DNA from 4 places in the Mesorhizobium sp. Root695 genome. Region 1 is predicted to be linked to each of the others. Evidence: predicted binding sites of a transcription regulator. Region 1 holds the regulator's gene; each other region holds the start of a gene.
The links. The regulator PhoB, encoded in region 1, activates phosphate uptake and scavenging genes when phosphate is short. The targets are predictions, from matches to a motif close to TGTCATNNANCTGTCAT.
Positions count from the first base shown of each region.

Region 2: the regulator PhoB is predicted to act here: its motif matches at 2,045-2,061, upstream of ASD99_RS01365 (DUF1045 domain-containing protein).
Region 3: the regulator PhoB is predicted to act here: its motif matches at 1,646-1,662, upstream of ASD99_RS17780 (RNA degradosome polyphosphate kinase).
Region 4: the regulator PhoB is predicted to act here: its motif matches at 1,979-1,995, upstream of ASD99_RS03900 (acid phosphatase).

Region 1 is NZ_LMHO01000042.1:35,929-39,334, reverse strand. Features, by position in the region: gene pstB (phosphate ABC transporter ATP-binding protein PstB) at 1-227, shown strand, start outside; gene phoU (phosphate signaling complex protein PhoU) at 253-960, shown strand; gene phoB (phosphate regulon transcriptional regulator PhoB) at 980-1,669, shown strand; gene ASD99_RS25465 (ROK family protein) at 1,686-2,933, opposite strand; gene xylF (D-xylose ABC transporter substrate-binding protein) at 3,205-3,406, shown strand, end outside.
Region 2 is NZ_LMHO01000001.1:271,388-274,793, forward strand. Features, by position in the region: gene phnN (phosphonate metabolism protein/1,5-bisphosphokinase (PRPP-forming) PhnN) at 1-99, opposite strand, end outside; gene ASD99_RS01360 (alpha-D-ribose 1-methylphosphonate 5-triphosphate diphosphatase) at 96-1,250, opposite strand; gene ASD99_RS01365 (DUF1045 domain-containing protein) at 1,298-2,005, opposite strand; gene iolB (5-deoxy-glucuronate isomerase) at 2,158-2,970, opposite strand; gene ASD99_RS01375 (hypothetical protein) at 2,975-3,193, opposite strand; gene iolE (myo-inosose-2 dehydratase) at 3,252-3,406, opposite strand, start outside.
Region 3 is NZ_LMHO01000019.1:43,718-47,123, reverse strand. Features, by position in the region: gene ASD99_RS17780 (RNA degradosome polyphosphate kinase) at 1-1,581, opposite strand, end outside; gene ASD99_RS17775 (zinc-finger domain-containing protein) at 1,726-1,971, shown strand; gene ASD99_RS17770 (FAD-dependent monooxygenase) at 1,987-3,228, shown strand; gene ASD99_RS17765 (TIGR02117 family protein) at 3,257-3,406, opposite strand, start outside.
Region 4 is NZ_LMHO01000002.1:169,709-173,114, reverse strand. Features, by position in the region: gene ASD99_RS03905 (DUF922 domain-containing Zn-dependent protease) at 1-245, shown strand, start outside; gene ASD99_RS03900 (acid phosphatase) at 294-1,832, opposite strand; gene ASD99_RS03895 (cytochrome-c peroxidase) at 2,034-3,305, shown strand; gene ASD99_RS03890 (Gfo/Idh/MocA family protein) at 3,361-3,406, opposite strand, start outside.

The DNA of each region.
Region 1 (3,406 bases):
CGCTCGATCCGCTGTCGACCGCCAAGATCGAGGAGCTGATCGACGAGTTGCAAGCCGACTACACGATCGTCATCGTCACCCACAACATGCAGCAGGCGGCGCGCGTGTCGAAGCAGACAGCCTTCATGTATCTGGGCGAACTGGTCGAGTTCGACCGCACCGAGAAGATCTTCACGTCGCCCCGCGAGAAGCGCACGCAGGACTACATCACCGGCCGCTTTGGCTGAGTTCAGGCATACGAGGGATAAGATCATGGGCGAACATACAGTCGCTTCTTTCGACGAAGATCTCGGTCAGATCAGCAGGCTCATCAGCGACATGGGCGATCTCGCCGGCTCGATGGTCGGCGGTGCGACCAAGGCGCTTTTGAATTCCGACAACGCCCTGGCACAGCGCGTCGTCTCCGACGATGCGATCATGGATGCGCGCCAGCGCGAGCTCGACGACCGCGCCATCACGTTGATCGCCAAGCGGCAGCCGATGGCCGACGATCTGCGCCATGTCGTCGGTTCGATCCGCATGGCCGGCGATCTCGAACGCATCGGCGACCTTGCCAAGAACATCGCCAAGCGCGTCGGTACCGTCGGCCTCAGCGTAACGCCGCGCGACCTGTCGCATTCGATCGACGGGATGGCGCAGCTGGTGCTGATCCAGGTGCAGGGCGTGATCGAGGAATATGCGGCGCGCGACGCCGCTGCCCTGGCGAAACTGCGTGCCGACGACGAACGCATCGACGTCAAGTACACTTCGGTGTTCCGCGAACTCCTGACCTACATGATGGAAGACCCGCGCAACATCACGGCCTGCACGCATCTGCTGTTCTGCGCCAAGAACCTCGAGCGCATCGGCGACCATGTGACCAACATCGCCGAAAATGCCTATTATGTTTTGACCGGTACGCAACTGCCCGCCAATCGTCCGAAGCAGGACGAAACGGCGATGTCCGCGCCGGCGGCATGACGACAGGGGTGACCAGTCGATGATCGCGCCACGCATCATGGTGGTGGAGGACGAGGAGCCGCTAGGCGTGCTGCTCCGCTACAATCTCGAATCCGAAGGCTACCAGGTCGAGGTGGTGACGCGCGGCGACGAGGCCGAGATCCGGCTGCAGGAGAACGTTCCCGACCTTCTCGTGCTCGACTGGATGGTTCCGGCGGTTTCCGGCATCGAACTCTGTCGTCGGCTGAGAATGCGCCCCGAGACCGAGCGGCTGCCGATCATCATGCTGACTGCGCGCGGCGAGGAGAGCGACCGCGTACGCGGCCTGTCGACCGGCGCCGACGACTATCTGGTCAAGCCGTTCTCGACGCCGGAATTCATGGCCAGGGTCAAGGCGCTGCTGCGCCGCGCCAAGCCGGAAGTGCTGTCCAGCGTGCTGAAGGTCGGCGACATCGTGCTCGATCGAGAATCGCACCGGGTCTATCGCAAGAAGAGCGAGATCCGACTCGGGCCGACCGAGTTCCGCCTGCTCGAGTTCATGATGCGCCATCCCGGCCGCGTGTTCTCGCGCAGCCAGTTGCTCGACAATGTCTGGGGCGAGACGATCTACATCGACGAGCGCACGGTCGACGTGCATGTCGGCCGGCTGCGCAAGGCGGTCAACAACGGCCGCATGCCCGACGTCATCCGCACCATTCGCGGGGCAGGTTACGCGATCCGCGAGGACTGAACCCGCCCGTCTGAATTCACGCCACGTTTTTGCCTGCGACGCTTCCTCTCGCCTGCGCGCCCGGCGCGAAAATCTCCTGGTCGACGAAGGTCAGCGCGCGCATGGCGCAGCCTTCGCGGATCAGCGGCAGTTCGTTCGGCTCGGTGTCGAAGGAAATCGATTTCGAGTGCTGGCCGCCGGCGGTCTGGGCAATCGCCTCGCGCAATGCGGGCTCGATCAGGTCGAAGGCGGCGGCGCTGACGCCGACCATGGCAACGGGCGCCGGATCGATCAGCGCGAACAGGCTGCCGAGGCCGTAACCGAGCGCTTCGCCAGCCTTGCGATAGGCCTCGCGCTCGGGGCCATCCTTTTCGCGGGCCGCGGTCGCCAGGGCGCGCATGTCGGCGTCGCTGACGTCGGCGACAGGTTCTGCGTCCTCGCCCAGCTGCCTTGCATTGCGCCAGATGGCGTAGTTGCCGGCATAGGCCTCGACGCAGCCACGCCGTCCGCAGCGGCACAGAGCGCCGTTCGGCTGATGGATCATGTGGCCGAACTCGCCGCCCGAGGAATGGGTGCCGGTGAACAGCTCGCCTTTCAGCACCAGGCCCATGCCGATGCCGTGCGACAAGAGGATGGCGATGAAATCGTCGCGGTAGCGATCAGGATCGCGCCAGCGCAGCGCTATCGCCATCATGTTGCAGTCGTTCTCCACGGTGGCGGGAATGCCGAACTCGTCTTCGAGTATGTCGGCGAAGGCGATGTCGGTGTGCGGCGTGATCGGCGACCAAAGCATCGCGCGAGCATGGGTATCGGTGATGCCCTGGATCGCCAGCGCGATACGGGCGACGCTGCGGACGTCAAGATCGGGATCTTCGAGGCGGCGCCGCACGATGCCGACGCATTCGCCGATCAGCGCGTCGCGCGACATTGTCTGCGTGTCCAGCCGGCGCTGTTCCTCTGATATCACCTGGCCGGCGTAGTCGATGACGGCGACGGAGAGGAAATTCAGCGACAGCACCACGGTCATCACCGCCGCCGCTTCCGGATTGAGGCTGAGGCCGACCTGCGGCCGACCGCGTCTGAGTGAGCCGGCTTCGCTTGGCTTGCTTTCGGTCAGGATGCCTTCACCGATCAGGTCGGACGAGATCGCCGAGATGGTCGAATGGCTGAGGCCCGTGGTCGCCGCGATCTCGGTGCGGGACGGCTGTCCGGCGCGGCGCACGGCCGCAATCACCATCGCCCGGTTGCGCCGGCGCAAATCGTCGTGGCGGATTCCGACCGACATGTTTCTTCACATCCTCCGGGTCGCCGCGGTTCTTTCCTGCTCCTGGAACGCTGCCGTCAACGCGGTCAAATACTGGCAGAAGCGGTCGGCCCTGTCATTTATTTATTCCGAGGCTCGAAAAAAATTCGGAAGGACATCAAAATCCATCAGAATCGATGTTGACAGCGTTCGGGTGTTGGACCAGTATTTTTTCGAGGCTCGAAAAAATAGAGCCTCTGTGCCGGCCTTAGGGTCAGTCTGGTCGCGCCATACGCGGCGCAGGGAGGATATTATGAAAAGATTCACAGCCGCCATCCTGGCGGGTGTCGCCATGTCGCTGACGCTCGCGTCGGTCGCGCAGGCGAAGGACAAGGTCATCGGCGTCTCGTGGTCCAACTTCCAGGAAGAGCGCTGGAAGACCGACGAGGCTGCCATGAAGACGGCGATCGAGGCAGCTGGCGACAAGTACATCTCCGCCGATGCGCAGTCCAATC
Region 2 (3,406 bases), on a different contig from region 1:
GCCGGCGCCACTCGGTCCGACCACGGCGACGAAGACGCCATCGCGGATCGGAAACGTCTCGGCGGACAATTCCCGCTCGATCAGCGCCGACACCATCATGCCACCCGGCGTCCCTGCCGCCAGACGGTGCGCACGACCGGGACATGGTCGTCTACGCGCACGCGCACCAGATCGGCGCGGCGGCCCTGTTCGATGACACCGCGGTCGGTCAGGCCAACCGCTTCGGCCGGGTTCTTCGAGACCATGGCGACCGCCTGCGGCAGGGAAATGCCTTCGACGACATCGCCAAGGAAGAATGCCGACTGGATCAGGCTGAAGGGAATGTAGTCGGATGACAGGATGTCGAGCAGGCCGTCGCTGGCCAGCGTGCGGGCCGAGACGTTGCCCGAATGCGAGGCGCCGCGCATGACGTTGGGCGCACCCATCAGCACGCCGAGCCCGGCCTCTTTCGAGGCCCTGGCGGCCTCCTCCGTGGTCGGGAACTCGGCGACGCGCACGCCCTGTTCGATCGCCTCGCCGACATGGCCAAGGGTGGCGTCGTCATGGCTGGCCAGCACGATGCCGCGCTCATGGCAGGCGGCGGCGATCACCGCCCGGTTAGGTGCCGAATTGCGCGCCGATTCCCCCATCCGCTTTTCGCAGAACACCTTGAAGTCGCGATCGGTCAGCTTCAGCTTGCGCTGGTAATAATAGGCATAGGTTTCGAGATTGACGAACTGGCGCTGGCCGGGCGCATGGTCCATCAGCGATGCCAGCTTGACCCGCTCGTCGCCGTCGAAATTGGCGAATGCCCCGAGGCAGTCCGGCGCCGAAACCTCGCAACGCAGATGGATGAAATGGTCGGCGCGCAGACGATCCTGCTGGACGCTGTCCTCGATCGCATCGGCCAGCTTGCGGATGTCTGTCGACGTCAGGTCAGCGTCTTCGTCCATGCCGACGCGCAGGGCGTCGAGCACGGTGGTGATGCCGGCGGTCGCCACCTGCGCGTCATGGGCGAGCACGGCGGCGATCGGATTCCAGCGCACCTTGGGCCGCGGCGCGTAATGGCCTTCGAGATGGTCCGTATGGAGTTCGACCAGCCCGGGAATGATATAGTCGCCGCCCATATCCTCGCCGGCCATGCTTCCACTGGTTTGGCTGGCACCCGCTTCTATGCCGGCGATAAAGCCGTCGCGCAGCACCAGCGAACCCTCGACGATCTCGTCGGCAAGCACGATGCGGGCGTTGTGGAGAACAGTCTCGGCGGTCATTTCAGGCAGTCCTTGGTTGTTCAGGCTGTGCTTGTTCCGGCAGGGTGTCAGGCAGTTTTTCTGGCGGAGCGGCGCCCGAGTGCGTGATGCGAGAGCACCATGAACGGTGCGCCCGGTTCGGTTTCGACAAACAATGTCAGCGCATCCACCAGAACCGGCTGTCGCAGAATGTCCGCGAACAGACTGTCGATTGCTGCGCGCAAACGAGGGCTTTCCTGTGACGCTGTCCGGCCGGACAGCGTCATGTGGAAGCGGAAGGTTTCGAAGACATAGGGATAGCCCCATTGGCAGAGATTGCGGAACTCGGCCGGCTTCAGCGAATCCGGGCTGCGCCGCTCGATTTCCGCCTCGGTCAGCGGCGCGCGAAACCGGTCGAAGCCGAGCACCACGTCATCGGCGAAGCGATTGAGCGCCGGCAGCGGCCCTTCCGGGACCAGTGCGAAGAAGCCGTCGATCTGGCTGATGACGAGACGCGGTATGGTCACCACCGGCGTTGCCTCGGCAAAATGGTCGAGTGCGGCGCGTAGCGAGGCTTCCGTCTCGTTGGCAGCCAGGCGGAAGGGGGCTTTCAGCGTCGCGTGGAAACCGTAGCGGCGCGCCGAAGCGGTGTGGAAGGCGACTTCAGCCGCCGACAGGTCGGCCACCGCCTCGACCGGCTTTGTCGCGGCACCAAACGGGTCGCGGCCGAGCCAGTTGGCGGCGATCCGCGCCAGCGGTTCGTCCTGCCGGGGGGTGAAATAGAGGGCGTAGCGCATGGAAAGTCCTCGTCAGCTCCGCTGCCATAGGTGATTTCCATGACGGATTGACGAAGCCTTGCAGGCATTCAGGTAACAAAACGGTGCGGCCGGGTCATTAGCCGGCGATTTTTTCGTGCTGGACCAGTTGTCGCGAAGGCTGAACGAACCGGTCAGGCCTTCATCAGCCATTCGTGCTCGGGTGCATTGTGGAATTTCCACGTCCGCTTCGGTCCGGCCATCACGTTGAGATAATAGAGGTCATAGCCGTGGCAGGCGGCGCAGGGGTGATAGCCCTTGGGCACCAGCACGACATCGCCGTCCTCGATCGCCATCGCCTCATCCAGCGCGCGATGGCCATTTTTGTCGGCGTCGGTGTAGACGCGCTGGAAAGCAAAGCCCTGCGGCGGATTGAGGCGGTGATAGTAGGTTTCCTCAAGATAGGATTCGGCGGGCAGATTGTCCTGGTCGTGCTTGTGCGGCGGATAGCTCGACGTGTGGCCGCCGGGCGTGATGACCTCGACCACCAGCAGCGAATCGGCTGGCTTGCCCTCCGGCAGGATGTTGGTGACGTAGCGCGTGTTGGTGCCTTTGCCGCGTACCTCCTGGCCGAGATCGTCCGGTGCGATCACCCGCACCGGCAGACCGCCGCCAAGGCCCGGCGCCGAGCAGACCGCGAGTTCCAGCTCGGTGTCTGCTGTCACCGACCAGTCCGATCCCTCAGGGACGTAGACCGACCAGGGCTTGCCCTCGAAGGGCGACATGCGCTCGCCGAGCTGGCCGAGGTCCTTGCCGCCGGCTGACGCATTGCCCTTGCCGGTGACGAACACCAAGCAGACTTCGCGATCATTCGTTTTTCCGGAGGCCGTCTCACCGGGCTTGAGCCGATGCAGGTCGAAACCGACATATGTCCAGCCCGCGATTTGCGGCGTCACATGGGCGACGAGGCCATGGCCCTTGTCGGCCTTCACCAGCAGCTTCGACATCGGGTTACTCCTTCGGTTCGGGCTCGACCGTTGCCTTGCCCTCTTCGGCCGGCTTGTAAAGATAGAAGAACTGCCAGACGGCGTAGCCGGCGAAGCCGAGCGCGATCATGCCCCAGAACGGCGTGCCGGTGGCGAATTCGATGATCGACCAGATGACGCAGACCGCGACGACGGCGACACGCCGCCACAAAGGCCGGAAGAAGGGGTGCTCGGAATCTTTCATCCGACCAACCTACAGCAACCCGGCTTCGCCGAGAACCACCGCATCAGGCCCCCCTTGATCAGACATTGGGAAAGCCTTGCGTCTCGACCGTGTAGCCCGCGGCGGTCATGACGCGCATCAATTCCTTGTAGCCGACCTGAGCCATCCTGAGCGGCGGGTTCTTCTTCGGATCCTGCTCGGCCTCGACCACGAACCAGCCCTCGTAGCCATGGT
Region 3 (3,406 bases), on a different contig from region 1:
ACGGCTTCTCAGCGTGAACGGCGAGATCGCCAACCGCATTTCATCCGTCGGCTCGGCGTAGCCGGTGATGAAATTGAAGAGCTGGGCGACATCGCGGGCGATCGTCGGATCGGTGGTGAAGAAGGACAGGTCGGTATAGATGCGCGCTGTGACCGGATGGTAGTTGCCGGTGCCAAGATGCACATAGTTGCGCAGCTTGCCGTCCTCGCGCCGCACCACCAGCGACATTTTCGCATGCGTTTTCAGTTCGAGGAAGCCGAACACGACCTGCACGCCGGCACGCTCCAGGTCGCGCGCCCAGCGGATATTGGCTTCTTCGTCGAAGCGCGCCTTGAGCTCGACCAGCGCTGTCACCGACTTGCCGGCCTCGGCCGCGTCGACCAGCGCGCGCACGATCGGGCTGTCATTGGAGGTGCGGTAAAGCGTCTGCTTGATTGCCACCACTTCCGGGTCGGCCATCGCCTGGCGCAGGAACTGCACGACGACGTCGAAGGATTCGTAGGGGTGATGGACGACGATGTCCTTCTCGCGGATGGCGGCGAAACAGTCGCCGCCATGCTCGCGGATGCGCTCGGGAAAACGCGGATTGTAGGGCGTGAATTTCAGATCGTCACGTGGGACGGCGACGATCTCGGAGATCTGGCTGAGCGCCAGCGGTCCGGTCAGGACGCTGATGCGGCTCGACGACACTCCAAGCTCGCCTGCCACGAAGTCGCGCAATTCGGAAGGCATCAGTCTGTCGAATTCGATGCGGATCACCGACCCGCGCCGCCGCCGCTTCAGCGCCGTTTCGAACAGACGCACCAGATCCTCGGACTCCTCCTCGACCTCGATATCGCTGTCACGAATGATGCGGAACGTGCCGGAGCCCTTGACCTCGTAGCCGGGAAACAGCTTGCCGATGTACAGGCCGACAGCCTCTTCCAGCGGGATGAAGCGGACATGATGCTTGCGGTCCGGCAGGCGGATGAAGCGCTTCAGCGCAACCGGCAGACGCAGCAGCGCGCTCATCTCTTCGCCGTTCTTGCGGTGGCGCAGTTGGAGCGCCATCGAGAAGCCGAGATTGGGAATGAACGGGAACGGATGCGCCGGGTCGATCGACAGCGGGGTGAGCACCGGGAACACCTGCCCCTGGAAATGGTCTTCCAGCCAGACCTTTTCCTCCTTGGTCAGCGCATCGCGGGTGATGCTCTCGATGCCTTCCTTGTTGAGCAGCACGGTGAGCGCCGAAAGGCTCTTCTGCTGGTCTTCCTGCAGCCGCTCGACCTCACGCAGCAGCTGTTCGAGCTGCTGTTCGGGGGTGCGGCCGTCAGGGCTCTTCAGCGTGATGCCCTCGCGCACCTGGCCGGCGAGGCCGGCGACGCGGACCATGAAGAATTCGTCGAGATTGGCGGCCGAGATCGACAGGAAACGGACGCGCTCCAGCAGCGGATGATTGAGGTTCAGCGATTCCTCGAGAACGCGCCGGTTGAACTGCAGCCAGGAAAACTCCCGGTTGACGAAGCGATCCGGGTTGCCGCCCTCCGGACGAGCCACCTCGACGTTCACGAATTCGCTCTGGACCGGCTTCAGTTCGTTCATGGTTCCTGCTCTTCCCACACCGTCAGCCGGTTAACCGGCTTAACTTATCCTCTGACAGGCTTTTGCGACAGTTTGATTTCATCGATCTTGCAAAGAGGCCTGTTATGATCCAGATGCAGAGGAGACTGCGTTAAGGAGACGACGATGGCAGGCGGTTCCATTCCCCATTTTCAGAACGATGCGGGCCACCCGGCAATCGACATCGGCGTCAAGGAATTCATGTGCACTGGTGCCAATCCGCCTTTCGACCACCCGCATGTGTTTCTCGACATGGGTAGCGACGATGAAAAAGTCTGCCCCTATTGCTCGACGCTTTACCGCTATTCGCCAAAGCTGAAGGCGACGGAAACGCTGCCGGCCGGCTGCATCTATATCGACCAGGCCGCCTGAGTCGCGACAAGCCCGATGAATGACACGCGTTCCCGGCAAGTCGTCATCGCCGGGGCGGGCGTCGCCGGGCTGACCGCAGCCCTTGCGTTCGCCGAACGCGGCTACTCGGTACGGGTGTTCGAACAGGCGCGGCGTCTGGAAGCAGCCGGTGCTGGCCTCCAGCTTTCTCCTAACGCGACACGCATCCTTCGCCAGCTTGGCGTGCTCGACCGGCTGCTGCCGGCAGCGGTGCGGCCGGAAGCGGTGGTCTTGAAGGACGCAGCGACGTTGCGCGAACTGGCGCGGGTGCCGCTGGGACAAGCCGCTGAAACACGCTGGCAAGCGCCCTATCTCGTCGCTCACAGGGCCGATCTGCAGAGCGCACTGACCGCGCGCGTCGCCGAGATGCCGGATATCCGTCTCACCACCGGCGTCCGTATCGGCAGCGTTGCCACCGGCACGCATGGCATCACCGCGACGGCGGAGTTCGACGGCAAGACCATCGCGGCCGAGGGCTTCCTGCTGGTTGGCGCCGATGGCGTCTGGTCGTCAGTGCGCGCCCTTGTCGATTCGGCCAAAAGGGCGACCTCGCCAAGAAGCCGGTTTTCCGGCGAACTGGCTTGGCGCGCGACCATTGCCGCGCAGAGTGCCGCAGGGCAGGCTTTCGCGGCGATCGGCACTCCGGACTGCGTCACCACCTTCCTGTATCCGGGCTTCCATATGGTGGCCTACCCCGTCAGCAAGGGCGACGCCTTCAACCTCGTCGCCTTCACCAGAGGCGAGCGTATTGCCGAGGGCTGGTCCGGCCATGCCGATCCCGGGATCCTCGCCAGCGCAATGCGCGGCACCGCGCCTGGTCTTACAGAACTGGTGGAAATGGTTGGTGCGTGGCTGACCTGGCCGCTTCATACTGTCGAACAGAACCAGCCTTGGACGAGGCCGGACGGCATCGCGCTGATCGGCGACGCCGCGCATGCGATGACCCCGTTCGCGGCGCAAGGTGCGGCCATGGCGATCGAGGATGCGGCGATGCTTGCCGATATCATCGCCGACTTCCCCGCCGATCCGGCACAAAGTCTTCAAATCTGGGAGAACCTGCGGCGGCCGCGCGTCGCCAGGGTCGCGCGTCGCGGCGCCGTCAACCGCCTTGCCTGGCATGCCACAGGCCCCGTAGCTATCGCCCGCAATCTGTTCCTGAAGATGCGCTCGTCAGAGAAACTCGCTGCCGATCTCGACTGGCTCTATGGCTGGCAGCCGCAGAAAATCATCCGACGCTGAAGCTTGAATACCAGCACATTGAACACGGCTAGTTATACAGCCGCATCGACAGGCCAAGCGATACAGGCAGCGGGTTCCACCAGCCGGTGCGCAGGCCGGCGGTGCGCAAGGCGGCCGCCGTCCAGATGTTGCAGCCGACCAGCGCGTTGAAATGGCCCTTGGCTTCGTAGAAGCCGTC
Region 4 (3,406 bases), on a different contig from region 1:
TCAGCGCCCATGAGAAGGTGCATGGCGCCAGCATGGTACAGATGGTCCACGACATCGAAGCCGCGACGGACGGCCTGAAGATTGCCGATGATCCCAAATGCAGCAAGACCAGGGCCGAAGCGGTTCGTCGGCTCGACGCGATCTCGAAGGCGCGGGTTCAGGCAAGCCGCGATTTCGACCGCGTCGAATTCGGCAACGGCGGCAATCTGCAGAAACTGGTTTTTTCCCTGGTGACCGGCCCTTGAAACAGGCCGCCGCGCCTTTGCGACGCGGCGGCCTGTTTTGAAGCCCACCTACCGGCTGAGATCGAGAGCCGCGCTCAGGTCGCCCATCGGCGGCTGGTCGTTGTTGCGCAGCGCCTTGTCGCGGGCGACGATGCCGGACAGCACCGGCAAATCGTAGCGCGCGGTGATGAAGCGCAGGATCGACGTCGTGTCGTATTGCGTGTGGTCGACCGTGCCCATCTTGGCATAAGGCGAGACGATGAAAGCCGGGACGCGGTTGCCCGGCCCCCAACGGTCGGCCTTCGGCGGCGCGACATGATCCCAGAAGCCGCCATTCTCGTCATAGGTGACGACCACCAGCATGTGGCTCCATTGCGGGCTCTTCTCGAGATGCGAGACGAGGTCGGCGAGATGCTGGTCGCCGCTCGCGACATCGGCATAGCCGCCATGCTCGTTGAGATTGCCTTGTGGCTTGTAGAAGCTCACCGAAGGCAGCTTGCCGTCGTCGATCGCCTTGATGAACTCGGCACCATCCAGGCCGCCGTCGCGCAGATGCTCGGCCCGCGCGGCAGTGCCGGGCGCGTAAGCGGCGAAATAGTTGAACGGCTGGTGGTGGAACTGGAAGTTCGGCACCGGCGTCGCGTTCTTGCCGTCGAGCGTTGCCTGCCAGGCGCCGGCATACCAGGCCCAGTCGACGCCCTTCAGCGACAGCAGGTCGCCGATGGTGATGTCGTGCTGCGGCGGCAGCGTGGTCGGCTGCGCCGGATCGGCCAGTGCCTTGTCGCCGCCCTCGACCGGCTTGTTGGCGCTCGGCTGATAGGGCGGCTGCATGGTGTTGACGGCATAGAAGTCGGGCGTGATGGCGCCGTCATTGACGAATTTCGGTGCGCCGCCAAGTGCAGAGGCCGGCGAATTGTCGGCCACCTTCAGCGTCTTGCCGTCCGCCTCGACGACGGCGATCTGCCCCTTCACCGGGCTGGTGTCGGCGTGCGGATAGACCGGCGCGCAGGCACAGGCGAGCTGGAAATGGTTGAGGAAGGAGCCGCCGAAGGCGCCCTGGAAGAAATTGTCGGCCAGAACGTATTTCTTCGCCACCGCCCACATCGGCAGCACCGATCCGTCATAATGGCCCATCACGAGGCCGCCGGAATCGGCCCAGGCGACGAACTTGTCGTTCTTGCCCGCGTCGATCTGCATCTGCTCCTGATAGAAGCGATGCCAGAGGTCGCGTGTGACGACGGAGGTTTTCTCGTTGAAGCCGCTGGCATCGTCGATGGCGAAGCTGGCATTGGTGAGATGCGCCGACTGCGCCTCGGTCACCGGCGGCGTCACCCCCTTGGCGGTCAGCCCGCCCCAGGCAGGCGGCAGTTCGGTGAGCGGCTTGCCGTCGCGGTCGAGCTGGCGCGCCTGGTCGGCGGAGACGTTGGCCAGGCCGTTGGCGCCGGGGAAGCCGCCATAGAGATTATCGAAGCTGCGGTTCTCGGCATAGATGACGACGACGGTGTCGATCTTGTCGTAGCCGGGCGGCGCGGCGTTGGCAGCAGCGGTGAACGACGCCAGCGCCGTCGAGGCGAGGCAAAGCGAGGTGAGAAGCGTGAGCCGCGTCATGGGAAGTCCTCATGGCTGGGGGGATGGCTAGAGGGAGCAATGCATGGCTGGGGGCAACGGCCATGGCTGCAAAGGCTAAGTCGATGCCTTGTCACCTTTGTGACATTTGCGCTGCCGGCGAACACGGTTGCGTGAGCGGATGGACCAGTCATCAATCTGTTGCAGTGCGAACCTAATTCCGGAGCAAACTGGATTGAACCCATGACAACAGGAGGATGGAAAAGCCTGATGATCGCGGCCGCCGCGACATCGATATTCGGCTTTGCCGTGCCCCTGCCGGCGACCGTTGTTCGCGCCGGAACCGGCAGCGTCCATCCCGGGCCGATGTCGCGGGCGGACGCCTTCGCACGCGCCGCCGCCCTGACTGCGATTGGCCGGAAAATGTTCTTAGACCCATCGCTGTCTGCCTCCGGCAAGCAGGCCTGCTCGTCCTGCCATGACCCGCACCATGCCTTCGGCCCAGCCTCGGCGGCACCCGTCGAAATGGGCGGGCCGCATCTCGACCAACACGGACTGCGTGCCGTGCCCTCGCTGCGCTATTTGCAGGCGGCGCCGGCCTTCACCGAGCATTTCTACGATTCCGAGGATGAAGGCGACGAGAGCGTCGACAATGGTCCAACCGGCGGCCTCACCTGGGACGGCCGCGCCGACCGCGGCAGCGACCAGGCGAAGATCCCGCTGCGGTCGCCGTTCGAGATGGCCAACAAGGATGCCGCCGCCGTCACGTCCGCCTTGCGCAAGGCGGCCTATGCCGACGACTTCAAGGCCGCCTTCGGCGACAACGTTCTCGACCATCCGGACGACGCCTTCGACGCCGCCGCCGAGGCGCTTGGCACCTTCGAGCAGAGTGCGCCCGACTTCTATCCCTATTCCAGCCGCTACGACGCCTTCCTTGCCGGCAAGACGACGCTGTCGGCGCAGGAGTTACGCGGTCGCGCGCTGTTCGAGGACGCGGCCAAGGGCAATTGCGCCAGTTGCCATCTCAGCGAACCGGCCAATGACGGCGAGCCGCCGCAATTCACCGATTTCGGCCTGATCGCCGTCGCCGTGCCGCGCAACAGGGCGATTCCCGCCAACGCCGACCCCGCCTATGTTGATCTCGGCCTGTGCGGGCCACTGCGCACCGACTTCAAAGGCCGAGCCGACTATTGCGGCCTGTTTCGCACGCCGACGCTGCGCAATGTGGCGCTGCGCAAAAGCTTCTTCCACAATGGCTACTTCCATTCCTTGCGCGACGCGGTCGCCTTCTACGCAACGCGCGACACCGATCCCGGCCGCTGGTACCCGAAAGACGCCGACGGCACGGTCAAGCAATATGACGATTTGCCAAGGGCTTACTGGGCCAACCTCAACCAGGACCCGCCCCTCGGCAAGAAGCCCGGCGACAGACCGGCGCTGAGCGACCCCGAGATCGACGACATCGTTGCGTTTCTGCAGACGTTGACGGATGCGGATCAAGTGCCAGGGCACTGAGGACGGGGCAGGTTTTGCACCGACATGGCATTCAAAGCCTTCGCGGGTCGAGGAACTACTGCGTATCCGCACTCGCCCGCAGCTCCGCGCGCTTCTCATCC